One region of the Citrobacter farmeri genome, then DNA from elsewhere that is predicted to be linked to it. Evidence: predicted binding sites of a transcription regulator. Region 1 holds the regulator's gene; the other holds the start of a gene.
What was found. The regulator Fur, encoded in region 1, represses iron uptake genes when iron is present. The targets are predictions, from matches to a motif close to ATAATAATGAGAACNACTATCAA.
Positions count from the first base shown of each region.

Region 2: the regulator Fur is predicted to act here: its motif matches at 6,004-6,026, upstream of I6L53_RS09885 (TonB-dependent siderophore receptor).

Region 1 covers NZ_CP077291.1:3,226,012-3,240,857, forward strand. Annotated here, with positions in the region: gene speF (ornithine decarboxylase SpeF) at 1-762, shown strand, start outside; gene potE (putrescine-ornithine antiporter) at 759-2,078, shown strand; gene pgm (phosphoglucomutase (alpha-D-glucose-1,6-bisphosphate-dependent)) at 2,208-3,848, opposite strand; gene seqA (replication initiation negative regulator SeqA) at 3,872-4,417, opposite strand; gene ybfF (esterase) at 4,608-5,381, shown strand; gene ybfE (LexA regulated protein) at 5,510-5,803, shown strand; gene fldA (flavodoxin FldA) at 5,953-6,483, shown strand; gene fur (ferric iron uptake transcriptional regulator) at 6,764-7,210, shown strand; gene tcuR (tricarballylate utilization LysR family transcriptional regulator TcuR) at 7,342-8,268, shown strand; gene tcuA (FAD-dependent tricarballylate dehydrogenase TcuA) at 8,366-9,769, shown strand; gene tcuB (tricarballylate utilization 4Fe-4S protein TcuB) at 9,756-10,895, shown strand; gene tcuC (tricarballylate/proton symporter TcuC) at 10,949-12,244, shown strand; gene I6L53_RS15275 (ChiQ/YbfN family lipoprotein) at 12,297-12,629, opposite strand; gene chiP (chitoporin ChiP) at 12,679-14,085, opposite strand; gene glnS (glutamine--tRNA ligase) at 14,512-14,846, opposite strand, start outside.
Region 2 covers NZ_CP077291.1:2,086,308-2,101,153, forward strand. Annotated here, with positions in the region: gene I6L53_RS09855 (HI1450 family dsDNA-mimic protein) at 1-157, opposite strand, end outside; gene cls (cardiolipin synthase) at 192-1,652, opposite strand; gene I6L53_RS09865 (YciY family protein) at 1,794-1,967, shown strand; gene I6L53_RS09870 (YciI family protein) at 2,009-2,305, opposite strand; gene tonB (TonB system transport protein TonB) at 2,518-3,228, shown strand; gene yciA (acyl-CoA thioester hydrolase YciA) at 3,277-3,675, opposite strand; gene I6L53_RS09885 (TonB-dependent siderophore receptor) at 3,775-5,961, opposite strand; gene I6L53_RS09890 (septation protein A) at 6,138-6,677, opposite strand; gene I6L53_RS09895 (YciC family protein) at 6,733-7,476, opposite strand; partial or broken gene I6L53_RS09900 (YkgJ family cysteine cluster protein) at 7,505-7,582, opposite strand; gene ompW (outer membrane protein OmpW) at 7,835-8,473, shown strand; gene I6L53_RS09910 (GGDEF domain-containing protein) at 8,743-10,209, shown strand; gene trpA (tryptophan synthase subunit alpha) at 10,243-11,049, opposite strand; gene trpB (tryptophan synthase subunit beta) at 11,049-12,242, opposite strand; gene trpCF (bifunctional indole-3-glycerol-phosphate synthase TrpC/phosphoribosylanthranilate isomerase TrpF) at 12,253-13,611, opposite strand; gene trpD (bifunctional anthranilate synthase glutamate amidotransferase component TrpG/anthranilate phosphoribosyltransferase TrpD) at 13,615-14,846, opposite strand, start outside.

The DNA of each region.
Region 1 (14,846 bases):
GCGTTTGAAGGTTACGCCGAGCATCAATACTTTGTTGATCCCTGCAAACTGCTGCTGACCACACCGGGGATCAACGCACATACCGGCGAATACGACACCTTTGGCGTCCCGGCAACCATCCTTGCCAACTTCCTGCGTGAAAACGGTGTGGTGCCGGAAAAATGCGACCTCAACTCGATCCTGTTCCTGCTGACCCCGGCGGAAGACATGGCGAAACTGCAACAGCTCGTCGCCCTGTTGGTGCGTTTCGAGCGGTTGCTGGAGTCTGATGCGCCGCTGGCTGATGTACTGCCGTCTCTCTATAAACAGCACGAAGCGCGCTATGCCGGCTACACCTTGCGCCAGCTGTGTCAGGAGATGCACGACCTGTACGCACGTCACAACGTGAAGCAACTGCAAAAAGAGATGTTCCGTAAGTCGCATTTCCCGCGTGTCAGTATGAATCCGCAAGATGCCAACTACGCGTATCTGCGCGGTGAAGTGGATCTGGTGCCTTTGCCAGAGGCCGAAGGCCGCATTGCTGCGGAAGGCGCGCTCCCTTATCCGCCAGGGGTGCTGTGCGTGGTTCCGGGGGAAATCTGGGGCGGCGCGGTATTGCGTTACTTCAGCGCACTGGAGGAAGGGATCAACCTGTTGCCCGGTTTTGCGCCGGAACTTCAGGGTGTGTATGTCAAAGAGTGCGATGGTCGCAAACAGGTGTGGTGCTACGTGATTAAACCTCGCGACACACAGTCAGACCTGTTGAAAGGAGAAGCATTATGAGTAAAGCCAAATCCAATAAAATGGGCGTGATGCAACTCACCATCCTGACTATGGTCAATATGATGGGTTCCGGCATCATCATGCTGCCGACCAAACTGGCTGAAGTCGGCACCATTTCGATTATCTCCTGGCTGGTGACAGCCGTCGGTTCCATGGCGCTGGCCTGGGCATTCGCCAAGTGCGGAATGTTCAGCCGTAAATCAGGCGGTATGGGCGGCTACGCGGAATATGCGTTTGGTAAATCCGGCAATTTTATGGCGAACTACACCTACGGGGTGTCGCTGTTGATTGCCAACGTCGCCATCGCGATCTCCGCCGTGGGTTATGGTACCGAGCTTTTTGGCGCAACCCTCACCCCTGTGCAGATCGGTCTTGCCACCATTGGCGTGCTGTGGATCTGTACGGTCGCTAACTTTGGCGGGGCGCGCATTACCGGGCAGATCAGTAGTATCACCGTCTGGGGGGTGATCATTCCGGTAGTCGGCCTGTGCATTATCGGCTGGTTCTGGTTTAGCCCAACGCTGTACGCCAACTCCTGGAACCCGCATAACGTACCGTTCTTCACGGCGGTTGGTTCGTCTATCGCGATGACGCTGTGGGCATTCCTCGGTCTGGAATCGGCTTGTGCTAACGCGGAAGTGGTGGAAAACCCTGAGAAGAACGTACCGATTGCCGTACTGGGCGGGACGCTGGGCGCGGCGGTGATCTACATCGTCTCCACCAACGTCATTGCCGGGATTGTGCCTAACATGGATCTGGCAAACTCGACCGCACCGTTTGGCCTGGCGTTTGCGCAGATGTTCACGCCGGAAGTGGGTAAAGTGATCATGGCGCTGATGATCATGTCCTGCTGCGGATCGCTGTTAGGCTGGCAGTTCACCATCGCACAGGTGTTTAAGTCCTCGGCGGACGAAGGGTATTTCCCGAAAGTGTTCTCTCGCGTGACTAAAGTCGATGCCCCCGTTCAGGGAATGCTGACGATTGTGATCATCCAGAGCGGCTTATCACTGATGACCATTAGTCCGTCGCTGAACAGCCAGTTTAACGTGCTCGTCAACCTGGCCGTGGTGACAAATATCATCCCGTACATTCTGTCGATGGCCGCGCTGGTGATCATACAGCGAGTGGCAAATGTTCCGTCGGCGAAAGCAAAACCGGCAAACTTCGTGGCGTTCGTGGGGGCGATGTATAGCTTCTATGCGCTCTACTCGTCAGGAGAGGAGGCGATGCTGTACGGTTCCATCGTGACCTTCCTCGGCTGGACGCTGTACGGTCTGGTTTCACCACGCTTTGAACTGAAAAATAAGCACGGTTAATAGCTCCTCGTAGGCCCGATAAGCGAAGCGCCATCAGGCAATAAAACAACGCCGGATGGCAGCCTACGGGAAAACGTGCGGGAATAGAAAAAGGAGCCAATTGGCTCCTTTTTAATGCAACTTTTCAACTCAGGCGTTTTTCAGCACTTCGCTGACGATTTCAACCGCTTCTTTTTCGATCTGCTTGCGATGCTCTTCGCCGAGGAAGCTCTCGCAATAGATCTTGTACGCATCTTCCGTACCCGACGGACGGGCAGCGAACCAGCCGTTGTCGGTCATCACTTTCAGACCGCCAATCGACGCACCGTTACCCGGTGCTGCCGTCAGACGCGCAGTGATTGGGTCACCTGCCAGCGTACTGGCGCTGACCATCTCCGGAGACAGTTTAGACAGCGCCGCCTTTTGTGCGGACGTTGCGCCTGCCTGTAGACGGTTGTAGCTCGGCGCACCAAAACGGGCAGCAAGCTCGTTGTAGTGCTCCTGCGGGTTCTTCCCGGTGACGGCGGTGATTTCTGCCGCCAGCAGGCACATGATGATCCCATCTTTATCGGTCGACCACGGCGTACCGTCAAAACGCAGGAAGGATGCCCCCGCGCTCTCTTCGCCGCCAAAACCGAAGCTGCCGTCAAACAGACCATCAACAAACCATTTAAAGCCCACCGGAACTTCAACCAGTTTGCGCCCCAGATCGTTGACCACGCGGTCGATCATCGCCGAAGAGACCAGCGTTTTACCGACAGCCACGTCTTTGCCCCACTGCGGACGATGCTGGAACAGATAGTTGATTGCCACCGCCAGATAGTGGTTCGGATTCATCAGTCCCGCCGGGGTAACGATACCGTGACGGTCATAATCCGGATCGTTGGCAAATGCCAGGTCGAACTTATCGCGCAGTGCCAGTAAACCAGCCATAGCACATTCAGAGGAGCAGTCCATACGGATGGCGCCATCTTTATCGAGATGCATAAAGCGGAAAGTTTGATCAACCTGATCGTTTACGATGGTCAGATTCAGTTTGTAATGTTCCGCGATACGCTTCCAGTATTCGATACCGGAACCGCCCAGCGGATCCACGCCCAACGTCAGACCGGCTCTCTGAATGGCTGCCATATCGACGATATCCGCCAGCCCTTCAACAAACGGCTGCACCAGGTCCTGCTCTTTAACATGACCAAACGCCAGCGCCGCATCCAGAGAAATACGCTTCACGCCTTTAAGGTCATCAGCCAGCAGCGCGTTCGCGCGATCTTCCACCACTTTCGTGACGTTGGTATCTGCCGGACCACCGTTAGGCGGGTTGTATTTAATACCACCATCTTCCGGCGGATTGTGGGACGGAGTAATGACGATACCGTCAGCCAGCGGGCCGCCTTTTTTGTTATGGACCAGAATGGCATTCGATACTGCTGGCGTTGGGGTAAAACCGTTGTTCTCCTGAACAATCACGTCAACCCCATTCGCTGCGAGCACTTCCAGCACGGAAATAAACGCTGGTTCAGACAGGGCGTGAGTATCTTTTCCCACATAGCACGGACCCGTAATGCCATTTTTTGCACGCTCTTCCGCGATAGCCTGCGCTATCGCCAGAATATGGGGCTCGTTAAAGCTATGACGGCCTGCACTGCCACGGTGTCCGGAGGTGCCGAACTTCACCGCGTGTTCCGCATTTCCTTTTGCGGGCTTCAGTACATAGTATTGTGACGTCAGTTGCGCGACGTTAATCAAATCACTCTGTTGCGCAGGTTTACCTGCGCGGTCGTGGATTGCCATTGCCTGGTCCTTTTCTGCATGGATTAAATTGTTCCGCAAACCTTTTCAATCAATTCCGCCGGGAATTGCATTGACTGCATGATGTGCTCAATCATGTTGCATTTACGGCCGGTGTTGGTGTTGGTGATCACCCAATACGGCGTGCCGGGCACGTGTTTTGGTTTGGTTTGGTTACCGTTTTTCAGCAGCGTCTGTTCATCAGCCGCAAAATAGACACGCGTACGCCCATGCAACGATTCCGTTGCCTCAGCAAACGCATGTTGATCCAGTGTATAGAGTGTAGTCAGCACCAGCATAAAGCGGTTAACGGCTTTCTTCTGTTCTGCATATTCATCGGACAGAAGCAGTTCACGCATAGCGCGCACTTTATCTTTGACAAGATTGACGGGTTTCGCCTCGACAACGACCGGTTGCGCGGCGCGAACCTCTTTTGTCACTGGCGTGACGGGCTGTGATGTGGCGGAAAACTTCAACATACGCCGTAAAATCTCGGATGCGCTCTCGCCGATATGCTTCGTGTGGCTGGCAATATAGCTATAGAGTTCATCATCAACTTCAATCGTTTTCATCTTAATCCAGTGCGGTGTCTTATCTGATCTGAAATACAAATCGTTGGGAGTATAGGAGCAAATCCCAACGGCGAATAGCGTCAAACCTGGCTGAACAAAAAACTCGGAGAAAACCGAAGAGGTTGCAGCCCGGTGGCAGAATGGTCAACATAATACCCTAACCCGACAGAGCGAAAAAAAGAACTTTGCCATGAAATTGAATATCCGAGCGCAATCCGCACAAAACCTGCACAATAATTCTCCCATCGTACTGGTTCACGGTTTATTTGGCAGTCTGGACAACCTGGGCGTGCTTGCACGCGACCTGGTGAACGACCATGACATCATCCAGGTCGATATGCGAAACCACGGTCTCTCTCCTCGCGATCCGGTGATGAACTACCCGGCGATGGCGCAGGATCTGTTAGATACGCTGGATATGCAACACATCGAAAAAGCCATCTTTATTGGTCATTCGATGGGCGGTAAAGCGGTGATGGCGCTCAGCGCGCTGGCTCCGGATCGCATCGAACGTTTAGTGGCAATAGACATCGCGCCGGTGGATTACCACGTTCGCCGCCACGACGAGATTTTCGCTGCTATCAACGCGGTGACGGCAGCAGAAGCAAACACCCGTCAGCAGGCAGCAGCGGTCATGCGCGAACATCTTAATGAAGAAGGCGTGATTCAATTTTTGCTGAAATCGTATGTTGACGGCGAGTGGCGTTTCAACGTACCGGTACTATGGGAACAATACCCGCACATCGTCGGATGGGAGACGATTCCGGCCTGGGATCATCCGGCACTGTTTATCCCCGGCGGCAACTCCCCTTATGTCACTGAAGCATATCGCGCCGATTTGCTGGCCCAGTTCCCACAGGCGCGTGCGCATGTGATTGCCGGGGCCGGTCATTGGGTGCATGCCGAAAAGCCGGAGGCGGTGCTGCGCGCCATCCGTCGTTATCTGAATGAAACGGCTAACTGATTAAAAACTCGGCGTCCGTGCGCGATTACTCGTACGAACGTTGGCGCGCCTCATTCGCTGATGTATGATGGCGCGCTATCCATCCGGGCAGAGGCCTGGCTGATTGTTTCCCCGAAGTCACCAAAATCATGGCCAAAGAACAAACGGACCGTACGACACTAGATCTGTTCGCGCACGAGCGTCGCCCGGGACGACCGAAAACCAATCCGCTTTCGCGCGATGAACAACTGCGCATTAACAAGCGTAACCAGCTAAAACGCGACAAAGTTCGTGGTCTTAAGCGTGTCGAGCTCAAACTCAACGCGGAAGCCGTTGACGCGCTAAATGAGCTGGCGGAATCCCGGGAGATAAGCCGCAGCGAACTGATTGAAGAGATACTGATGGCCCAACTGGCGGCGCTACGCGGTCAGAATCTCGCCTGAAATCATCCCATCCCCCACTTTCGTGTAGCATGGAGTGCACTCGTATGCGTTTGCTATTTCCGCATACCTGACTGTTCTGCTATGATTGCCGTTATCTGTGGGCAATTCGCCACCACCATTTCAATAAGTTTCAAGAGGTTACTTTACTCATGGCAATCACTGGCATCTTTTTCGGCAGCGACACCGGGAATACCGAAAATATCGCAAAAATGATTCAAAAACAGCTTGGTAAAGACGTTGCCGATGTACATGACATTGCAAAAAGCAGCAAGGAAGATCTCGAAGGCTATGACATTCTGCTGCTCGGTATCCCAACCTGGTACTACGGTGAAGCGCAGTGCGACTGGGACGACTTCTTCCCAACCCTCGAAGACATTGATTTTAACGGCAAACTGGTTGCCCTGTTTGGCTGTGGCGATCAGGAAGATTATGCCGAATACTTCTGCGACGCGTTAGGCACGATCCGCGATATCATTGAGCCGCGCGGCGCAACCATCGTGGGTCACTGGCCGACCGCAGGCTATCATTTTGAAGCGTCCAAAGGTCTGGCTGATGACGACCATTTTGTCGGTCTGGCGATTGACGAAGACCGTCAGCCGGAACTGACCGCTGAGCGCGTGGAAAAATGGGTGAAGCAGATTTCTGAAGAACTGCACCTGGACGAGATCATCAACGCCTGATGTACGGCGGCGCAGACAACGTTTGCGCCGCATCAATAGACAGAACCAATCAAAATAATTGCTACAAATTTGTAACTTTCTTGCCCATCCCTGTACAATGTGCGGGAGTTTTTAGGTGGCGCTCTCATTTCCAGGCAATACCGACTATTTATTAACATTTGCCAGAGGCTTGCAGTTTTCATTTAGACACGGCAGTCCTATAATGAAACGCATTATCTCGAGTGCAATTTCTGTCACTTCTTGTATGAAGTGAATCGTTTAGCAACAGGACAGATTCCGCATGACTGACAACAATACCGCATTAAAGAAGGCTGGCCTGAAAGTAACGCTTCCTCGTTTAAAGATTCTGGAAGTTCTTCAGGGACCGGAAAACCATCACGTCAGTGCGGAAGATTTATATAAACGACTGATCGACATGGGTGAAGAAATTGGTCTGGCGACCGTGTATCGCGTGCTGAACCAGTTTGATGACGCCGGGATCGTTACCCGCCACAATTTTGAAGGTGGTAAATCCGTTTTCGAGCTGACGCAGCAGCATCATCACGATCACCTTATTTGCCTCGATTGCGGCAAAGTGATCGAATTCAGTGATGATTCTATTGAAGCCCGCCAGCGTGAAATCGCGGCGAAGCATGGCATTCGTCTGACGAATCACAGCCTTTATCTGTACGGCCACTGCGCTGAAGGCGATTGTCGTGAAGATGAACACGCGCACGACGCGAAATAATGTGTATTATTCTGAAAAGCCAACCATCCGGTTGGCTTTTTTTATGCGTGTCATTCCCCATTCTGTGCTTTGCTTCTGACAGCATGTTGCTTTAATGTAAAATCTCACCCTGCCCTGTCCGGAGAATTGAAATGGAACTTCGCCAGCTACGTTACTTTGTCCGTATAGTGGAAACCGGCAGTATGGGCAGCGCGGCGCTCGATCTCGACATCGGCGTCTCAGCACTCAGCCAGCAGATGACGCGACTGGAAAACGAACTCGCGATTCGTCTGTTGCAGCGAACCTCGCGTGGCGTAACGCCAACCAACGCCGGTCTGGCTTTTTATTCACAGGCACAGCTGGCGCTACGTCACGCTGATGATGCGATTCTGGCGGCGCGAGATGCGCGTCTGTCCGGTCATGTCAGCGTCGGTATGGCCCCCAGCACCGCCTCCATCCTCGGAATGCCGTTTATTCATGCCATGCGGGAACATTACGCCGACGTACGCTTGCATGTGGTGGAAAGCCTCTCCGGCAACCTGGAGCGGATGATCAACACCCGTCAGATTGATCTGGCCGTCGTTTTTCAGAAAGAGAAGATCCTGCGCTGGAGCGCCAGGCCGGTTCTCGAAGAGCGGCTTTTTCTGATTGGCACGCACGAGCTGCTGGCAGATATTCCGGATGACACCATAACCCCTGCCCAACTGGCGAATATTCCGCTGATCATGCCAAGTCAGGGTCACGGACTGCGCGGCCGACTGGAGGCCATCTGTCAGGAACACGGACTAAAGGTGGATATCGCCACGGAAATTGATGGCCTGGCGTTACTGATGCGTGCCGTTCGCAGCGGACTCGGTGCCACGCTGCAACCCGGCGCTGCCATTTCGCACCTTGAGAGAGCAGCGCTAAGAGTGATCGGTGTCCACAATCCTGTACTCAGCCGCCCCAATTTTCTGGTCAGCCTGTCTGACGATGAACTCACCCCCGCCGGGCTCGCCGCCCGCGTGATGCTCACAAAAGTCATGCGTGAACTTGTAGAAACCGGCAGTTGGCCGGGGGCAACCCTTTACGCTCACTAAACAGGTCTTTAGCTTTTCCTCATAGCGCCCACACAACCCGTGCGTATACATTTCAATTACAAATTTAACAAATAGTTAAATGGTAATGGAGTATACGATGGTGGATGTACTGGTGATTGGCGGCGGTAATGCCGCGTTATGTGCCGCCTTAACCGCCCGCGAGGCAGGAGCCTCCGTGTTGCTGTTAGAGGCTGCGCCACGGGAATGGCGCGGCGGCAATTCTCAACATACGCGCAATTTACGTTGTATGCACGATGCGCCACAGGATGTATTGGTAGAGAGTTATCCCGAAGAGGAGTTCTGGCAGGATCTCTGGCGCGTCACGGAAGGCAATACCGATGAAGCGCTGGCGCGTCTGGTGATCCGTACCTCATCGCAGTGTCGTGACTGGATGCGCCAACACGGTGTTAATTTTCAGCCTCCGCTCTCTGGCGCGCTGCACGTGGCGCGTACTAATGCCTTCTTCATGGGCGGCGGGAAAGCCCTCGTGAACGCCTATTACCGCAGCGCAGAAAAGCTGGGGGTGCAGATTCGCTACAACACGCCGGTACAGGCGCTTGAATTGCATAATGGCGAATTCGTCGCCGCCCTGGCAGGTAACGAGCGCATTGAGGCCAGAGCCTGTGTCCTTGCCGCCGGCGGGTTTGAATCCAACCGGGAATGGCTGCGCGAGGCCTGGGGGGAAAACGCGCGTGGCGAATGGCCCGCCGATAACTTCCTCATTCGCGGCACCCGCTTTAATCAGGGTGTGTTGCTCAAATTTATGATCGACGCCGGGGCTGACATCATCGGCGATCCGTCCCAGTCCCACTGTGTTGCCATTGATGCCCGAGCCCCGCTGTATGACGGCGGCATTTGTACCCGCGTGGATTGCGTATCCCTGGGTGTGGTGGTCAACCGGGACGCAGAACGCTTTTACGACGAAGGCGAAGATTTCTGGCCGAAACGCTACGCCATCTGGGGGCGTCTGGTTGCCCATCAGCCCGGCCAGATTGGCTTCTCCATTATCGACAGCAAAGCGATCGGCCACTTTATGCCGCCGGTTTTCCCGGGGGCGCAAGCGAACACGCTGGGTGAACTGGCCCGCCAACTGGGGCTGGATCCCGAACGCTTTACCGATACCGTGGAGCAGTACAACCAGGCCTGTCAGCCGGGCCAGTTTGATCACACAACGTTGGATAACTGCGCAACGCAGGGCCTGACGCCACCAAAAACCCACTGGGCGCGACCTCTCGATACCCCACCCTACTACGGTTATGCCCTGCGTCCAGGGATCACCTTTACCTATCTGGGGCTGAAAGTGAATGAACATGCTGCGGTCCACTTCGCTGGCGCCCCCAGCCGTAACCTGTTCGTTGCCGGTGAAATGATGGCAGGCAACGTGCTGGGCAAGGGCTATACCGCCGGTGTCGGCATGTCCATCGGCACCACGTTTGGTCGGATCGCAGGTAAAGAAGCTGCCCTGGCAGCACGCAAGGAGGCACGTCATGAAGCAGCTTGAAAAATTGATTATCGAGGCCAAAATTCTCACCGGGCCGGAGGCTGAAGTCGAGCGGGTGATGCAGGTTTGTAACGCCTGTCGCTATTGCGAAGGGTTTTGCGCCGTATTTCCGGCAATGACTCAACGGCTGGAATTTGGCAAAGCCGACATCAACTATCTTGCCAACCTGTGCCATAACTGCGGTGCCTGCCTGCACGCCTGTCAGTACGCCCCGCCCCATGAGTTTGCGATCAATGTGCCGAAAGCGATGGCGGAAGTGCGTCTGGAAACTTATCAACATTACGCGCAACCGGCGGTCTTCGGGGCGCTGTATCGCCGGGCAGGCGTCACCGTGACGCTGGCACTAGTCTTTGGTCTGATCCTCTTTTTACTCCTCGCGATGGGGCTAAAGGGATCGCTGCTCCACCCGCCGCTGGCCGGTGATTTCTACCAAATATTCCCGCACAACCTGCTGGCATGGATGTTTGGCTCCGTTTTCGTGCTGGCGATCGGTTTACTGATGGCTGGCGTAATCCGCTTCTGGCGTGAGATATCCCCCGTTGGGCCACGTCCGGTGGAAATTGCCGAAGCTTCGCACAATGCGCTGACGCTGAAATACCTCGACGGTGGACATGGCAAGGGCTGCAACGAAACTGACGATGCCTTTACGCTGATGCGCCGTCGTTTCCATCATTTCACCTTTTACGGCTTTATGCTCTGTTTCGCCGCGACCGTAGTGGCGACCGGTTACCACTACATTGCCGGATGGGAAGCCCCTTACCCGTTCTTCAGCGTGCCGGTTATGCTTGGCACGCTCGGTGGAGTCGGCTTAGTCATCGGCCCGGCGGGCCTGCTGTGGTTAAACCTTAAGCGCTCACCACTGCATGGTGACGCGCGACAGAAACCAATGGATCGCGGATTTATTTTACTGCTGCTACTGACCAGCCTGACCGGCCTGGGTCTGCTGGCGGGGAGAGACACCTCATGGATGGGGATCCTGCTTGCCATCCATCTTGGCGTGGTCATGGCACTTTTTTTGACCATTCCGTACGGAAAATTTGCCCACGGATTTTACCGCTGCGCATCTTTACTCAAATGGGCAATTGAGAAGCGACGTGGAAAACAGGCGGGGGTCGCAGGCGACTGACCCGCAAACTCTTACCTCTATAAATATTATGATAAGACAGTGGAGCAACCTCAATGACTCAACAACCATCGCGCGCCGGCACGTTCGGCGCAATACTGCGTGTGACCAGCGGTAATTTTCTCGAACAGTTTGATTTTTTTCTGTTTGGTTTTTATGCCACTTATATCGCAAAGACGTTTTTTCCCGCCGAAAGTGAGTTCGCCAGCCTCATGCTTACCTTTGCCGTTTTTGGCTCCGGCTTTTTAATGCGCCCCATCGGGGCGGTAATACTGGGGGCATATATCGACAGGATCGGTCGGCGTAAAGGGCTGATGGTTACTCTGGCAATTATGGGCTGCGGCACGCTGTTGATAGCCCTCGTTCCGGGTTATCAGACCATCGGCCTGCTGGCCCCCGCGCTGGTGCTGCTGGGGCGCTTGCTACAGGGATTCTCTGCCGGCGTCGAACTGGGCGGCGTCTCTGTTTATCTTTCTGAAATCGCAACGCCTGGCAATAAAGGCTTTTACACCAGTTGGCAATCGGCCAGTCAACAGGTCGCGATCGTTGTCGCCGCGCTGATTGGCTACGGCCTGAATGTCACGCTGGGGCACGATGAGATCTCTGAATGGGGTTGGCGAATCCCGTTCTTTATTGGCTGCATGATTATTCCGCTGATTTTTGTTCTTCGACGTTCACTACAGGAAACTGAAGCCTTTTTACAACGTAAGCACCGCCCCGACACCCGGGAGATTTTTACCACGATTGTTAAAAACTGGCGCATCATCACCGCAGGTACCCTGCTGGTGGCGATGACAACCACGACCTTTTATTTTATTACCGTCTATACCCCCACTTACGGGAGAGCCGTTTTGAACCTCAGCGCGCGTGACAGCCTGATAGTCACCATGCTGGTGGGGATTTCTAACTTCATCTGGCTGCCGATTGGCGGTGCCATCTCTGACCGGATTGGGCGTCGCCCGGTGCTGATGGGCATCACTTTGCTGGCACTGGTCACCACCTGGCCGGTAATGAACTGGCTTACCGCCGCCCCTGATTTCACCCGTATGACGCTGGTACTGCTCTGGTTCTCGTTCTTCTTTGGTATGTACAACGGCGCGATGGTTGCCGCACTGACCGAAGTCATGCCGGTTTATGTACGAACCGTGGGGTTTTCACTGGCCTTTAGTCTCGCCACGGCGATTTTCGGCGGCCTGACGCCCGCCATTTCCACAGCGCTGGTCCAGTTGACGGGCGATAAGAGTTCACCGGGTTGGTGGCTTATGTGCGCAGCGCTGTGCGGATTCGCCGCGACGGCAATGTTATTTGTCCGTCTCAGTCGCGGTTATCAGACAGCAGAGAATAAGCTCTGAAACGCAGACGGGCGGAGATATCTCTCCGCCCGTTTTATACTATCTCTGACGCTTACTTCGCCGTGTTGTTGCTGCGAATTTCCTGCCAGATCTTATCGCAATCGGCTTTCACGGCCTGATCGTTACCAGTGCGCGTCGCCTGAATACACTGCTGGTAATCCAGCACACGAACACTTTCCTGATTCGCAAACTGCTGATGCTGTTTCTCTTTTTTCAGCACGTTCAGCACGCTCTGACAGGCTTCGATTTTCTCTGGCGATCCCTGTGCCGTGTTGATACAGGCGCTGTACGCTTCTTTCAACCGGCTGTCTTCTTTCGGAGCCATTGACGGTGCGCAGGCAACCAGTCCCGAGGCCATCACGGCGATGAGTATCAGTTTTTTCATAGCAGGGTCCTCAACGAGGCGGCAGGTGCTGGGCCTGCCGCTGTTGGCATTAGAAGATGGTGAACGGTGCAATCACAATGAACTTCACGTCGCGCTCATCCTGGAAGATGTTGCCATAACCGCCACCCCAGCTCGGGATGTTGGAATGGTTGTCATATTCGGTGAAGTGCAGTTTAAACATGGTGCCTTTCGCACGACCGTCCTGCAGCGTATAGACCGCATCCAGGCTGTAAGATGACTCTTCGATAGTACGGTTTTTGTCGTAGTATGCATCCGGGCTGCTCTGCCAGGTAGACGGTTTCGCGTCCCAGGCATACACATAAGAAGCCCCGACGGCCCAGCCCGGCAGGTTCCAGTTTTTCAGGTCATACATCGCACCGAAGAAGACCGCTTTTTCGCCGTTGGCGTTGAAGTCTGAACGGTTATCCCACCAGATATCCAGACGACCGTTGGATGACGCATAGGTCGGAGTCATACGTTGCAGGAAGAACCCTTGCTGCCCTTCGGCCTTAACCCAGGTCCCTTCCAGACGCAGGTCAACCACTTCTGCCACTTTGTAGCCGAAGGTCAACGCCTGCAGCCAGGCCGTACCGTCATAAATGTCGCTGGCGCTGCGGTCATCGACTTTGTCACGCGCCCCGTAGAACTGATAGCTGGTGGAGAACGGATTGCCACCTAAATCGAACTTGTAGCTGGCTTTGGCGAAGTACTGATCGACATAGCCTTCGGACTGACCAAATGCGGCTTCCAGCACCAGGTCATTTTTGAAATCATATTTTGCGCCGACAGAGTGGAGATAATCGACTTTGGTCTTTTTATCGCCCTGGTAGAATTTATCGACTTCAGTGTGCCACGGCGCTTTATATTCGTTGGCCCACATATAGGAGAAACTCAGCGCGCCCGCGTCGCCATAGTCAAAGTTAGCGCCCGCTTCGGCACCCTGATAGGTACCCGGCATAAAGCTCCAGTGCGGCGCTAACAGCGTCTGACCGGTAGGTTGAATATAACCGGCGCGGGCCCAGGCGGGACCAAATTTGAATTTCGCGGCGGCCTTATACAGACTGATTCCGCTCTTATCACCGGAGTAGTCTTCGTCATAGCCTTTGTTCTTTTTCGAGAAGGCGATTTCGTTTGGATGGCCGCTGTCGCCATTTTCTGCCATTTCAATTGCGGTAAACGCCGCCACATCGAGACCGAACATATCGGCTGCATAGCCGGACTGGAAATCCAGGTTGGCGTTCCAGGTCGCGTGAGAAAGGTTGGTTTTATATTTGTCGCCGTCGGTGACATCTTTACGGTCGCGCTCACGCTGCCAGTAATAAATGCCGCCCGTCAGGGTTGAATCATCGATAAAGCCTTCGGCCTGTGCCTGCGGAACAACGACCAGACCCGACAGTGCTGTGATACCGGCGATAGCCAACGCCAGCGCACTACGTTTGCCACTAAACGTACGCATATGTTAATCCTCTTTGACGTATAAATTGCTGTTGCCAAAGGCGAAACAGCGAAAAAATAAAAATTTAAAAGTAGCACTGAGAGAAACCTCACTGACTACAGTGATAGACTATTTTTCGCGACGCGAATTATCAATCTCTTTCTGTAACGAGAATGTAAGAGTATGAGCAACCGCACATATTTCATCGCTTTCTGTTACATTTCATTCATCGGTCAATAAATGACAGCAAAGATATAAATTTTCTTTGTTTTCCAGAAGGATGAAAGCTATTTCGTGTTATGGGCAACTTATTGCATAAGTTAGTGAAAACAAACGTTTGTTAATGGCTCTATTTTCTGAATGGGAATTAATTCGCTTCGCAAAGCGAGAGTGATCGGCGAAAAAAAACGCCGCAGAGTGCGGCGTTTGGCAGGTTCGTTCGACGGTTTACTCGCCGACTTTCGCCCAGGTATCACGCAGGCCAACGGTGCGGTTAAACACCAGTTTCTCTGCGCTGGCATAACGGCTGTCCAGGCAGAAGTAACCTTCGCGCTCAAACTGGAACGCTTTCCCTGCAACCGCGGCTTTCAGCGACGGTTCAGCAAAGCCCTGTTTGATCACCAGTGATTCCGGGTTCATCACGGACAGGAAATCATCCGCAGCACCAGGGTTTGGTACGCTGAACAGACGATCGTAGAGACGGATCTCTACCGGTAGCGCATGTGCGGCGCTAACCCAGTGGATCACGCCTTTCACTTTACGGCCATCAGCCGGATCCTTAC
Region 2 (14,846 bases), 1.1 Mb from region 1:
GATCAAACAACTCCGCGCCGCCGCGTTCCTCAAACTGCAGATTGAACAGAATAATATCCGCCGGGTCGAGGTTATCGGCCGCCAGTTCGAGAAAAATATCGTATGCCTGCTCAAGCGTTTCATCTTCAGTCAGGCGATTGTTCAGATCCATATCCATAATGACTACCTGTTTACCGTCTCTTGGGCACGTTTTACAGCAACGGACTGAAGAAGTAAAACAGTCGCTCGGTGATCCGCTGCCAGAGTGGTCGTTTTACCCACAAACTCGCGTCCAGCAGGCGAGAGCGGGAGATGTAATCGTCCTGTACGGCAGCCAGATCGCCGCCGAATCCGACGTCGTCAATGACCAGCGTAATCTCAAAGTTAAGCCACAGACTGCGCATATCGAGGTTCACGGTCCCGACCAGACTGAGTTCACCATCGACCAGTACGCTCTTGGTATGCAGCAGACCGCCTTCAAACTGGTAGATCTTCACGCCTGCCGCCAGTAGCTCAGTAAAGAAAGCGCGGCTGGCCCAGCCGACTAACAGCGAATCGTTCTTGCGCGGCAAAATAATGCTGACGTCCACCCCGCGCTGCGCCGCCGTACAGATTGCGTGCAGTAAATCGTCGCTCGGCACGAAATAGGGCGTGGTCATGATCAAATATTCACGCGCCGAATAGGCCGCGGTCAGCAGCGCCTGGTGTATCAGATCTTCCGGAAAGCCCGGGCCAGAGGCGATAGTATGAATGGTGTGCCCGCTGGCCTCTTCAAACGGCATAATGTTGACGTCCGGAGGAGGTGGCAGGATCCGTTTGCCGGTTTCAATCTCCCAGTCGCAGGAATAGACGATGCCCATCGCGGTCGCCACCGGACCTTCCATTCGCGCCATCAGATCCACCCACTGACCGACCCCGGCATCTTGTTTGAAAAAGCGTGGGTCGACCATGTTCATGCTGCCGGTGTAGGCAATATAGTTATCGATCATCACCATTTTACGGTGTTGACGCAGGTCCATGCGACGCAGGAACACACGGAACAGGTTGACCTTCAGCGCCTCAACCACTTCAATACCGGCATTGCGCATCATCGCTGCCCAGGGACTGCGGAAGAAGGCGACGCTGCCCGCCGAGTCGAGCATTAAGCGACAATGGATCCCGCGTCGAGCGGCAGCCATCAGGGATTCCGCAACCTGATCCGCCATGCCGCCGGGTTGCCAGATATAAAACACCATCTCGATGTTATGGCGCGCCAACTGGATATCGCGGATCAGCGCTTGCATCACATCTTCAGAATCGGTGAGCAACTGCAGTTGGTTGCCCTTGACGCCTGCGATACCCTGACGGCGCTCACAGAGTTTAAATAACGAAGCGGCGACGCTGCTGTTCTCCTCGGCGAAGATGTGTTTGCAGGCTTTGAGATCGTTCAGCCACTTCGCGGTGGACGGCCACATGGCGCGCGCGCGCTCGGCCCGGCGTTTGCCTAAATGGAGTTCCCCGAAGGATAAATAAGCGATAATTCCGACCAACGGCAGAATATAAATGATCAACAGCCAGGCCATCGCGGAAGGAACCGCGCGGCGTTTCATTAAAATACGTAATGTTACACCGGCAATGAGCACCCAGTAGCCCAGAATGACCAGCCAACTCACCACCGTGTAGAAGGTTGTCATAGATTAAAAATCCTTTTGAAAGCGTATTGTTAAGAGTTTACGCGTCATGTTTAATCTGGCAAATAAAAACACGGCAAAAGCGCTAGCCTGCCTGTCTGCGGAGGGTATAATGCCAATTCTGGCACGGTAAGAGTAGGTATCATGAAGCGGAGTAGAACGGAAGTGGGGCGCTGGCGGATGCTGCGTCAGGCCAGTCGCCGTAAAGCGCGTTGGCTTGAGGGGCAGTCTCGTCGGAATATGCGTATCCACTCAATCAGAAAGTGTGTCCTGAATCAGCAGCGTAACTCGCTGTTGTTTGCGATCCACAGCCTCTGAGTGAACAGGGCACCGCATGCGGTGCCCAATGAACACGCCTTTCAGAACGTCTTCTTAAAGGGCTTCACCGAAACCTCCGCATAAACCCCCGCGGCGACATAGGGGTCAGCCTCCGCCCAGGATTTCGCCTCTTCCAGTGAGTCAAATTCAGCAATCACCGTGGAGCCGGTAAAACCTGCCGCACCTGGATCGTTGCTATCTACAGCAGGCATTGGGCCCGCAGTCAGCAGACGCCCTTCGTCGTGAAGCAACTGCAGTCGCGCCAGATGGGCTGGGCGGACGGAAAGACGCTTTTCAAGTGAGTTTTGATTATCTTGCGCGTAGATGACATAAAGCACGGATAGGGCTCCTTGTTCGGTAAAAGTGCTAAATACGTTATTTGAAAGGCCTCTTTACTGCAATGCAAAGATGACAACCTTGTTAAGGCCGTGCAGTTACCATGGGTTTTTCAGGATAAAAATGGCGCTTATGTTGATGGCTTATTGAATATGATTGCTATTTGCATTTAAAATCGAGGCCTGGTTTTTCAACTGAAACGATTATGACTTCAATGACCCTTGATTTACCTCGTCGCTTTCCCTGGCCGACGTTACTTTCCGTTGGCATTCATGGTGCTTTAGTGGCGGGACTCTTGTATACCTCGGTACATCAGGTTATTGAACTGCCAGCCCCTGCGCAGCCTATCTCCGTAACGATGGTTTCGCCAGCCGACCTGGAACCGCCACAGGCTGTTCAGCCGCCGCCGGAGCCGGTTGTCGAGCCTGAACCAGAGCCGATCCCGGAACCGCCTAAAGAGGCACCGGTTGTTATCGAGAAACCGAAACCTAAGCCTAAGCCAAAACCGAAGCCGGTGAAAAAGGTGCAGGAGCAGCCGAAGCGTGATGTCAAACCCGCCGAACCGCGCCAGGCGTCGCCGTTTGAGAATACCGCGCCGGCGCGTCCGACAACCAGTACCGCACCGGCGACAAGCAAGCCGACGGTGAGCGTTCCGGCAGGTCCGCGTGCGTTGACGCGTAATCAGCCGCAGTATCCGGCGCGTGCTCAGGCATTGCGCATTGAAGGGCGGGTAAAAGTAAAATTTGATGTCACGTCTGATGGACGGGTGGATAATGTACAAATCGTGTCAGCGCAGCCGGCCAACATGTTTGAACGTGAAGTGAAGAATGCAATGCGCAGATGGCGCTATGAAGCCGGAAAGCCTGGCTCAGGGCTGGTCGTGAATATTGTCTTCCGCCTGAACGGCACCACGCAAATCGAGTGATTGAGAAATATGAAAGGAAAAGCCTCCTGAGCGGAGGCTTTTTTGTGCTTATTGCGCCGGAAGCGGGCGGGGTTTACCGTCCGGATCTACCGCGACATAGATAAACAGTGCTTCTGTCGCTTTGTAGCGCTGGCCAATCGGCTCAGAGGCCACTTTCTTCACCCAGACTTCAATATTGATGCTAATGGACGTGGTTCCTCGCTTTACGCAGCGGGCGTAACAGCACACTACGTCGCCGACGGCGACCGGGCGCAGAAAGCTCATTCCCTCCACACGGACGGTCACCACGCGACCATGGGCAATTTCCTTGGCCTGAATGGCACCACCAATATCCATCTGCGACATCAGCCAGCCGCCAAAAATATCTCCGTTTGCATTGGTATCGGCAGGCATAGCCAGTGTGCGTAAAACCAGTTCGCCCTGGGGGGCATGCGTTGTTGTTGTCATTGTAAAACCGACTGTAGAAAGAAATTTCAGGCGCGATGCTACTATGATTTTAGCACGGAGAACAGAGGGGAAACGCCCGCGAGACGGGCGTTCGAGAGATTAGAATGACATCGTCACACCAGCATAGTAAGCGCGTCCGGGTTCGTTATAGGTCGAGGCACCGTCGTTTTCACGATAGATCTGCTTATCGAACAGGTTGCTAATCCCGGCGTTAAGACGCAGGTTTTTCGTCATCTGGTAGTTAGCGCCGAGGCCGACAATCGCATAAGCGCCAATCTCTTTATCCGACATGGCACCCGTTTCGTTACGAGTTTCGGCATATTCACGTGGTTTTTGTCGACCGTACTGCGTCCACTGTACCTGCGTGGAGAGCTTGTCGTTCACCTGCCAGTCGAGCAGGGTATTGATGGTGTATTTGGGGATCACGGAGAGTGGGTTGCCTGTGTCTTTGTTCTCGGATTTGATCATGTAAGTCGCGTTGGTACGCCAGTTTAAGGTCTCCGGTACCAGCGGGATGACTACGTTACCTTCCAGACCTTCGACAATCGCTTTGCCGCCATTTTCCCATTGCAGGATGTTATTCCCGTTGGAAGCGTAACCGATAATATCGGTCCCGGAAACGATCTTGTTTTTATAATCGTTACGGAACCAGGTGATTCCCGCATCCCAACCTGAGGAATTAAATTCCAGACCGATTTCTTTGTTGATACTGATCTCCGGGTCCAGATCCGGATTACCCAACAGGTAACAACTGCCGGTAGCGATGTTATTCGGACAGCCGTTGCCGCGCGTGGAGAGCAAATATCCCTCGCTGGATTGATAGAGGTTTGGTGCTTTAAAGACGCGCGCGATCCCGGCTTTCAGTTTGAACAGATCGCCCAGCTCCTGCGACATATTCAGACTCGGGCTCCAGTTGCTGCCAAATTCGTCGTGATAGTCAAAACGAATCCCCGGAATAATATCGGTGCCCGGACGGGCTTCGATATTATCTTCCAGATAGATACCGGTGAGCGTGGCGCTATTTTTGGTACTGCGACTGGATGCGTCACCGGAGACATTGCCAATCTGCACGCCTGATGCGCTGGTGGCCTGCATAGACGCCGGGTCATTAAGTTCGTCGCGGTTCCATTCAGCCCCCAGCGTCAGGGTCTGATCAACCAGCCAGAAAAGCGGAATGTTGAGCTCTCCGGAGGAACGATAAGATTCAAGACGGCTGGTGGCGTATTCGGTGTTATTGATCATACCTTCCACTTTACCGGTCGAACCTTCCTGCATCCGGGTGTTATTCGTTTTTTCGTAATACACGCCGAATTTGGACTGTCCCCAGTCCCAGATGCCGTTATGCGTCAGCCCCCACGACTGGCGATACATCCGGTTGGTTTCATCACCGTAGAGTGAACTAACCAACCCGTCAGGACTGACGTTGCCGTTGCTGTACTGCGTATCTCCGGCATAGATGTTGCCCTGACGGCTGTAGCTGTAATCAAAATCAACAATTTGCTGTGGCGTCAGTTTCCAGGAGAGCAGGGCGTTGATATCTTTATTACGCACCCCTTCACGCCCCGCCGCATAGGATCCATTTTGCTGGGTATTGATATCCGCTGCATCGGCATCGGTTTTATTGATATTGCCGTACAGGCGCATGGTGAGAATGTCATCGACTAGCGGACCGCTCAGATTGAAGTTCGCACGTTTGGTGGCACCTTCTTTGCTGTTCTCGGGCTGATTGGTATAAAGGGACAGAGAGCCATGCCAGTCGTTCGTCGGCTGTTTGGTAATGATGTTTACTACGCCGCCTGCAGCACCGGAACCGTAACGTGCCGCCGCCGGGCCGCGCAGTACTTCGATACGTTCGACCATCTCCGCCGGTACCCAGTTCGTGTCGCCGCGGGTATCGCGTTCACCGCGCCAGCTATAGCGTACGGAATTGCGTGAAGTAACCGGAACGCCGTCAATCAGGATCAGCGTGTTTTCCGGCCCCATACCGCGAATGTCAATCTGGCGATTATTGCCCCGGCTCCCGCTGGCGCTGTTGCCCGTCAGGTTCACACCAGGCATGGTACGAATGATATCGGAGAGGTCGTTGACCGGCGGGGATTTTTCAATGTCTTTGGCGGTAATGATAGAAACACCGGGCTGCTGTTTGAGAGCTTCTTCGGCGGTTGCCTGGACGACCATCGTTTCACCGTCGTTCATGACCTCTTCTACGGCGAATGCATTTCCGCTTAATGCTGTGGCAATCAAAAGCGCCAGAGGGCGCGGTGAGATTTTTGTTATCGTATTCATCAACTGACATCCATATTGTTAAAAATGCGATATGGAATATCAATGATAAGCATTCTCATTACAATATTATGGAGGCAATCTCCACAATATCTCCATGATTCATGCAATTTATGGCGCGTTCGGCAGGGAATGTGCAGAAAGTAACACCAGGCCCGTGGGCCTGGTTTGATGGATGTTTACGATTTGTCTTCTTGCGGGAGATGGCGATAGATATAGACGCCACTGAGCAGGGTAAAGATCAGTGTCAGCGCGGTGAGGCCGAACACTTTAAAGTTCACCCAGATATTTTGCGGCAGCCAGAACGCGATGTAGATATTGGCAAGGCCACACAAAATGAAGAAGATGGCCCACGCCAGGTTGAGCTTTGACCAGACCGGTTGCGGCAGCGACAGTTCTTTCCCCAACATGCGCTGGATTAGCGGTTTTTTCATGATCCACTGGCTTACCAGTAACGCACCGGCAAACAGGCCGTAAATCACCGTCACCTTCCATTTAATAAATTCATCGTTATGGAAGAAGATAGTCAGACCGCCGAACACGGCAACCAGCACAAAGGTGATCAGCGCCATTTTCTCAACTTTGCGATAACGAACCCAACTGTAGATGAGCACGATAGCCGTTGCGACAATGAGCGCCGAGGTGGCCGCATAGATGTCATACACTTTGTAAAAGACAAAGAAGACAACCAGCGGTAAAAAATCAAGAAACTGCTTCATTCTTCGATTCCGTAATCAAACGCGTCGGGCATTACTGCCGGCGACGCAGACAGGGTTATTGGCGAATCAACATATACAGACGAAACAGGTAGATGAGCAATACGGCGGAGATCAGATTGCTCAACGTATTCGCGATAACGGCGCCAACGTTAGGGTCAAATGCAGCAAAGCTGGAAGCAAAAAGGAGCAGCAGCGTTTTTGCCAGCAGCCAGCCCATCACCGCCGGGGCGACCAGTCGCATATTAGACCACGCCAGACGCATACTGTTGCGCATCGCGGCGAATATGCCCATTTTATCCTGTACCAGCATGACTGGCGCAAGCGCCAGCAGGATAGCCAACAGGATACCAGGTACCACCACCAGCATAATCCCGAGTTGCACCAGCAGAGTTGTCAGCAAAATCAGGATGAACAGACGCGGCAGAATCGGCGCACTGGCTCCGATAGCGCGAAGGGCGCTGACGCGATGACCCGCTGAAATTAATTGAATCATCAGCAACACACCGCCGGCCATCACGGCATTGCCGATCAGCCCTGAAAACGTGGAGGCCGCAGAGGCGCGCAACAGGATCTGCTGCTGCTCCGGCGTCATGTTTTGCACCAGTTCGAACAAACCTACGCTTCCCGCCAGATTATCCCCTTCACTCAGCTGTGCAATCTGCGCATCGCTGGGTGAGAAGGCATGCCCCAATACCACCGTGATGAACGCGCACAGGAGCGAGATCAGCAGGATGGTTAAAAATTGATTACGGAAAAAATTCCCGGTGTCACGGTATACGGACTGCGCCGTGATAGACATGCACTCTCCTTGAGTTCTGCAGGTGTTGTTAAGCGTGCAATTGTACCCTGGATAACCGCGCAGTGGCAGCATCATGGGGTGTATGGAAAAGCATATCTTTGTAAAGCCAGAGTAATTTGAACAACAAATCCACAGCGTGAGGACGCTGTTCCCGCAAAAATGAAGAAAATATTTTCAGAGTGTAAATATTGCAAAATTGATCTGAACAAGAATAACCAGGATTTTGAATGCCACTTCTAACTTAATCTGGATCAATAAATGTTAAATTACACGGCCTAATGTGATCCAGGTTGGATCACTTATTACTCCAATGTAGGTATATTCGTGACGCATTTATAACCATAACGATGGAGCGGGTATGAAAAAGTTAACAGTGGCGGCATTGGCAGTTAGTACACTTCTCTCTGGCAGCGTTTATGCACATGAAGCCGGTGAGTTTTTTATTCGTGCGGGGTCGGCGACGGTAAGACCTTCAGAAGGCGCGGATGGGACTTTAGGTCATTTGGGCGGCTTTAACGTCAGTAACAACACGCAGTTGGGGCTGACATTCACTTACATGGCGACCGACAACATTGGTGTTGAACTGCTGGCGGCAACGCCGTTTCGTCATAAGGTAGGCACGCAGATGACCGGTGATATCGCCACCGTTCACCATCTGCCGCCAACCCTGATGGCGCAGTGGTATTTCGGTGACTCCAGCAGCAAACTGCGCCCGTATGTGGGGGTTGGGGTAAACTACACGACCTTCTTTAATACTGATGTTAATAAGAATGGTGAAGAGACGGGCGTCTCTGATTTGAGTCTTAAAGACTCCTGGGGTGCAGCAGGTCAGGTCGGACTGGACTATCTTATCAACCGCGACTGGCTGATTAACATGTCAGTCTGGTATATGGATATTGATACTACCGCAGACTACAAACTCGGTGGTGTTAAGCAGCATGACGATATCCGTCTCGACCCCTGGGTATTTATGTTCTCTGCAGGCTATCGTTTCTGATAACGAAAACGGCAGAACAAAGCGGGCGCATTCAGCCCGCTTTTTTTATGCGCCACGTGCAGAACTGCTATCTTTTCTGATAGGCACGTTCTGTGAGTAATGCACCATGAAACACCCCTCGTTTTTGCTGGAACAAAAAATTGCGGCGCTTGAGCAACTGCCATGTGGCTTATCTGACAGAAGGGGATGATTAACCGTTCTGACCTGTACTGTGTCGGTAAAATCGAATACCGTAGTGATAACAACGTGTTGATGTTCAGGGTGCCTTGGTGAAAATTGTGCAGGACAGTTTAAGAAACAGACAGGCACTTATTATTTCAGCGTTGATCACGCTGCTGTTTACGTCGCTTTTCCTGTTCATTATCTATGAGCAGCGACTGGCGGCCGTCAATGAAGGGATGAACCGTCTGCAAACGCGGATGCTCGATATCTTTAATGATAATGAAATGATCGCCGATGCTACCGGTGTGCGCTACCGGCAGATCAAAACTGCCGGCCAGTGTGGGGAGATGTCACAGTTTACTCCCCGTGGAGAAGCCTGGGGAATTAACGCCGACAGTAAACGCATTCACTCCGCATCGGGAGCAATGGTGGCGCGTAAGCCGACTGTCAACGCGCTGTGTATGTTTGCCGCCGCTGAGTTTATTCGCAGCAGGGTCAATGCACTTAATCCGGGAAATTTCGATGCCCATCGCTATATTATTGCCGATGATGCGAGCTATTTTTACTGGTTCACTCCCGCCGATGCTAAAGCATTTGATTATCACACGTCGAAGATGGCGCGAAATATTTCCAGCTTCTTTCTCCCTCCCGTCGATTTTTATACCCGTCTGCTGGAAAAGAGCGTCAAAACGAAGGCATTGAGCTCGACAGATTTTTATGACGATAGGATCACGGATGAGAAAGCCTTTAGCGTCGTGAGCTATATCTACGACCTCTCCGGCAATGAGATTTCCGACCATATCGTGGGCTATCTGGTTTACGACCATGCGAAGCCGGAACTTCAGGAAGCATTACGCGATGCTTTTGATCGGCAGGTGCCGCATGGGCTGAATGTTTCGCTGGTGAACACCCTGAATCAGCAGTCGCTGTGTCTGTCGGGAGACTGTCATAAACGCCCGGAAATCCGCTTTAAGGTGCTCTCTGAAAAGTACGTCATTCACTACGCCATATCGCTCAGCGGATTTGCGATGCATGACACCCAGGCCGGACTGCTGATCCTGATGGCACCGTTCTTCTTTGTGCTGATCATGATGGGATTAAAATCCTGGCTGAACGAGAGCGATCTGAAAATCTACATCGACTCGTTGACGGGCTGCTTCAACCGTAAAATTCTCGACATCATCAAGCGGCGGGATCTCTCGAACAGTTCAGTAGTGCTGGTTGATTGCAATAAATTTAAAGCGATTAACGATACCTGGGGGCACGTTGCTGGCGACAGAGCGCTACAGGTTATCGCCAACCGGATGTTGTCCAACACCCGCACCAGTGACGATCTGGTGATTCGTACCGGTGGGGATGAATTTGTGATCGTGCTGTATCAGGCGAAAACTGCCGATGCGGTCGCCATCGCTGAGCGTATCGCCCACCAGATCAATGCGTATCAATTTATCGTACAGGATACACAGGTACCGCTCTCCATTTCCTGGGGCGTTGCCGAAGTGATCGCGGGGATCGATGATGCTATTCAGAATGCGGATGGTGAGATGTACAAAATGAAGCAGACTAAAGGATAAGACCGCCAGCGGGAGTCTGGCGGTCAAGGGGAATTACCGGCGGGTAGCGGCTTTTAACCCGCTGACGAATGTCTTCAGTTCTGTGAGCATCTGCTCGGGTTGCGCGACGTTCTTTTCGATGATTTTGACGATCGCTGAGCCGGAGATCGCCCCTGCGGCACCCGCATCAATGGCGGCAGAAACCTGGTCCGGTGCCGAAATGCCAAAACCCTGCAAAGAAGGTGCAGCATTGTACTCTTTCAGCTTTTCTACCAGATGATGAAGCGGCAGCGCGGCACGGTTTTCTGCGCCTGTTACGCCTGCCCGCGACAGCAGATAGGTATAACCCCGGCCATGGGAGGCAATCTGGCGCAGCAGGTCGTCATCGGCATTCGGCGGACAGATGAAGATCGGCGCAATGTTGTGGCGCAGCGCGGCCTGGCGGAATGGCGCGGACTCTTCAATCGGCACGTCAGCGACCAGCACAGAGTCGACGCCGACTTTTTCGCACTGTGCGTAAAACGCGTCAATGCCTTTGCTGAATACCAGATTCGCATACATCAGCAGACCAATGGGAATGGTGGGGTGCTTTTCGCGGATGGCGGCCAGCATCTCAAAACAGCGGGTCGGCGTAACGCCGGCGGCAAACGCGCGCAGCGTGGCGCTCTGAATGGTCGGGCCATCGGCGAGCGGGTCGGAGAACGGGATCCCTAACTCCAGCGCATCCGCACCCGCCTCAATCAGGGCATCGATAATTTTCAGTGACTGCTCAACGCCCGGGTCGCCGAGGGTCACGAAGGGAACAAAGGCACCTTCCTTGCGATCGTTCAGTCGTGCAAACAGGCTTTCATAGCGTTCCATCAGATTTCCCCTCGCGCTTTCAGAATATCGTGTACTGTGAAAATATCTTTGTCACCGCGTCCGGAAAGGTTAACCACCAGCAGTTGCTCTTTTTCCGGATCTTCACGCATCATTTTCAGCGCGTGGGCCAGGGCGTGTGACGACTCGAGCGCCGGAATAATGCCTTCGTGCAGACAGAGCGTTTTAAACGCGTCCAGCGCTTCGTCATCGGTGATCGACACGTAGTCGGCGCGACCGATGCTGTTCAGATACGCATGCTGTGGTCCGACGGACGGGAAGTCGAGACCCGCAGAGATGGAGTAGGATTCCTCGATCTGTCCCTCTTCGGTCTGCATCATTGGCGCTTTCATGCCGAAATAGATCCCAACGCGGCCGTGCTTCAACGGCGCACCGTGTTCACCGGTTTCAATTCCGTGACCGCCTGGCTCCACGCCAATCAGTCCCACGTCTGGTTCATTGATGAAATCGGCAAACATCCCGATGGCGTTGGAGCCGCCGCCCACGCAGGCGATCACCGCATCCGGCAGGCGACCCTCTTTTTCGAGGATCTGTACTTTGGTCTCTTCGCCAATCATACGCTGGAACTCACGTACAATGGTCGGAAACGGGTGTGGACCTGCCGCGGTACCCAGCATATAGTGCGCGGTTTCATAACTGCCGGACCAGTCGCGTAGCGCTTCGTTACAGGCATCTTTTAGCGTGGCCGAGCCGCTATGTACCGGAATCACTTCGGCACCCATCAGGCGCATACGGAAGACGTTTGGCGACTGTCGCTCGACGTCTTTCGCTCCCATGTAGATACGGCATTTCAGGCCGAGCAGGGCGCTGGCGAGCGCCGAAGCCACTCCGTGCTGTCCTGCACCCGTTTCGGCAATAATCTCAGTTTTACCCATGCGTTTTGCCAGCAACGCCTGACCTAACACCTGGTTGGTTTTATGTGCGCCGCCGTGCAGCAGATCTTCACGCTTCAGGTAAAGCGTGGTGCGGGTTCCGGCCGTAATGTTCTGACATTTGGTCAACGCGGTGGGACGCCCCGCGTAGTTCTTCAGCAGGTCGGTGAACTGGGCCTGAAACTCGGGATCTTTTTGCGCACTGACGAACGCGTCTTCCAGTTGACGCAGAGCAGGCATCAGAATCTGCGGCACATACATGCCACCGAATTCACCAAAATAGGGATTGAGTAATGTTGTCATGTCCTTTTCCTTAATATGCGCGCAGTGTCTGAAATACCGAAGCCAGAAGGCGTGCATCTTTGATGCCCGGCTGTGACTCTACACCAGAATTAAAATCGAGACCGGCACAGCCGGCTTTCGCCGCGTCGACGCAGTTATCCGCGCCAAGACCACCCGCCAGCAATACGTTATCCAGCGACTGTCCTTGCAGTAACGACCAGTCAAAACGCTGACCGCTACCGCCCTGGCCGTTATCCAGCACGTACTTGTCCACATGCTGATAATCGCGGGCCGGGAGGGTGTCGCCGACGCTCAGCGCTTTCCAGATCTGTACGTCTTCAGGCAGCGCGGCGCGCAGGGCATCAACGTACGCCTGGTCTTCGCGACCATGCAGTTGTACGGCTTTCAGCGAAAGCTGCGTCGCTTTTTCGCAGACGTCGGCGATATCATGGTTGCGAAATACGCCGACATAATGCAGCGGGGCGGCGGACCGCACCGCGCGTGCCTGCTCATCGCTGACAAAGCGTGGAGAAGACGGGACAAAGATCAGTCCGCCATAAATCGCGCCGGATTCACAGGCGGCTTTGGCATCTTCCGGACGCGTCAGGCCGCAGACTTTATTTTCTCCGAGCAGCACACGGCGCACGGCGGCGTTGAGATCGTCATGCGCCATCAGCGCGGAACCAATCAGGAAACCATTGGCAAAGTGGCTCAGTTCGCGGACCTGGGCGTAAGTATTGATCCCTGATTCACTAATCACCGTCACACCCTGACCCAGTTTCGGTGCCAGTTGCCGGGTACGATTCAAATCAATCGACAGATCGCGCAGGTCGCGATTGTTAATCCCGACCACTTTCGCGCCGAGCGCAATGGCGCGTTCCAGTTCGGCCTCATTACTGACTTCCGTCAGCACGCCCATGTTCAGGCTGTGTGCCACGGCAGAAAGCTGGCGATACTGCTCGTCGTCGAGAACGGAAAGCATCAACAGGCAGGCGTCCGCCTGATAATAGCGCGCAAGGTAGATCTGGTAAGGGTCGATAATAAAGTCCTTACACAGAATCGGCTGCGGCGCGATGCGGCTCACGATGGGCAGGAAATCAAAGCTGCCCTGGAAATACTTCTCGTCGGTCAGAACGGAAATGGCGGAGGCGTAATGCTTGTATACCCCGGCAATGCGCGCCGGGTCAAAGTCATTGCGGATCACGCCTTTGGACGGAGAGGCTTTCTTGCACTCCAGAATAAAGGCCGTACGTGTGCCCTGTAAGGCATCATAGAAATGACGCGAGCTGGGCTGAGCGTCGTTCTGAAAACTGGCCAACGGTTGTTGCTGTTTGCGGGCTTCCACCCAGATCGCCTTGTCTGCGACGATTTTCGCTAAAACGGTTTGCATCATTTACCCTCTTGCCGCCAGAGCGGTGACTCGGTCATAAGCGGAACCACTGTGCAATACCTCGAGAACGGTTTGCGCATTAGCCTTGAGATCTTCTTCACCATGCAGTCGCATCAACATTGCGACGTTTGCGGCAACGGCAGCCTCGTGGGCGGCGTCACCTTTACCTTGTAGTAAGCGTGTCAGAATGTCACGGTTTTCTTCCGGCGTGCCGCCTGCCAGTTGTTCCTGATGGTAAGGGGTCAGGCCGAAGTCGTCCGCCGTCAGCTGATAGCTTTTGATCTCGCCATCATGCAGTTCCGCCACAATCGTCGGCGCATGCAGGGAGACTTCATCCATTCCGCCGCTGTGAACGACCGCTGCACGCTGGTAACCCAGCACCCGCAGGGTTTCGGCAATCGGCAGAACCAGTTCAGGGCTGTAGACGCCAATCAACGCCAGCGGCGGGTGCGCCGGGTTAATCAGCGGCCCCAGCACGTTGAACAACGTACGGGTCTTCAGCTGCTGACGTACCGGCATCGCGTGGCGGAAACCGGTGTGATATTTCGGCGCGAACAAGAAACAGACACCCAGGTCGTCCAGCGCCTGACGCGATCTGTCGGCATTCATATCAAGATTGATACCGAAGGCAGCCAGCAGATCCGACGAACCGGATTTACTGGAGACGCTGCGATTGCCGTGTTTAGCCACCTTCAGGCCGCACGCCGCTGCAACAAATGCGCTGGCGGTAGAGATATTAATGCTGTTGCTGCCGTCACCGCCGGTACCGACAATATCGGCGAACAGATAGTCCGGGCGTGGGAAGGGCGCGGCATTTTCCAGCAAAGCGGTTGCCGCACCGGCAATCTCATTCGGATGCTCACCACGAATCTTCATGCTGACCAGAGCGGCAGCCAGTTGTTCCGGCTTCAGTTCACCGCGCACGACGGCGGAGAACAGCTGGTGGCTTTCCTGCTGACTCAGGGTCTGCGCCTGATACAGTTTTTCGAGGATCGGCTGCAGCGTATTGGTCGGCTCCAGCTTCTGCTGCGCCCAGGCCAGCGTCTGTTCGAGCAGGCGTGCGCCCTGGGTGGTCAGAATGGACTCCGGATGGAACTGTAAACCGCAAACGCGATCGGCGTCGTGACGTACTGCCATCACCATGCCGTTAAAGTGGGCGTTAATGGTCAGGCCAGCAGGAACGTTGCTGCCGATCAGAGAGTGATAGCGCGCAACCGGCAGTGGATTTGTCAGAC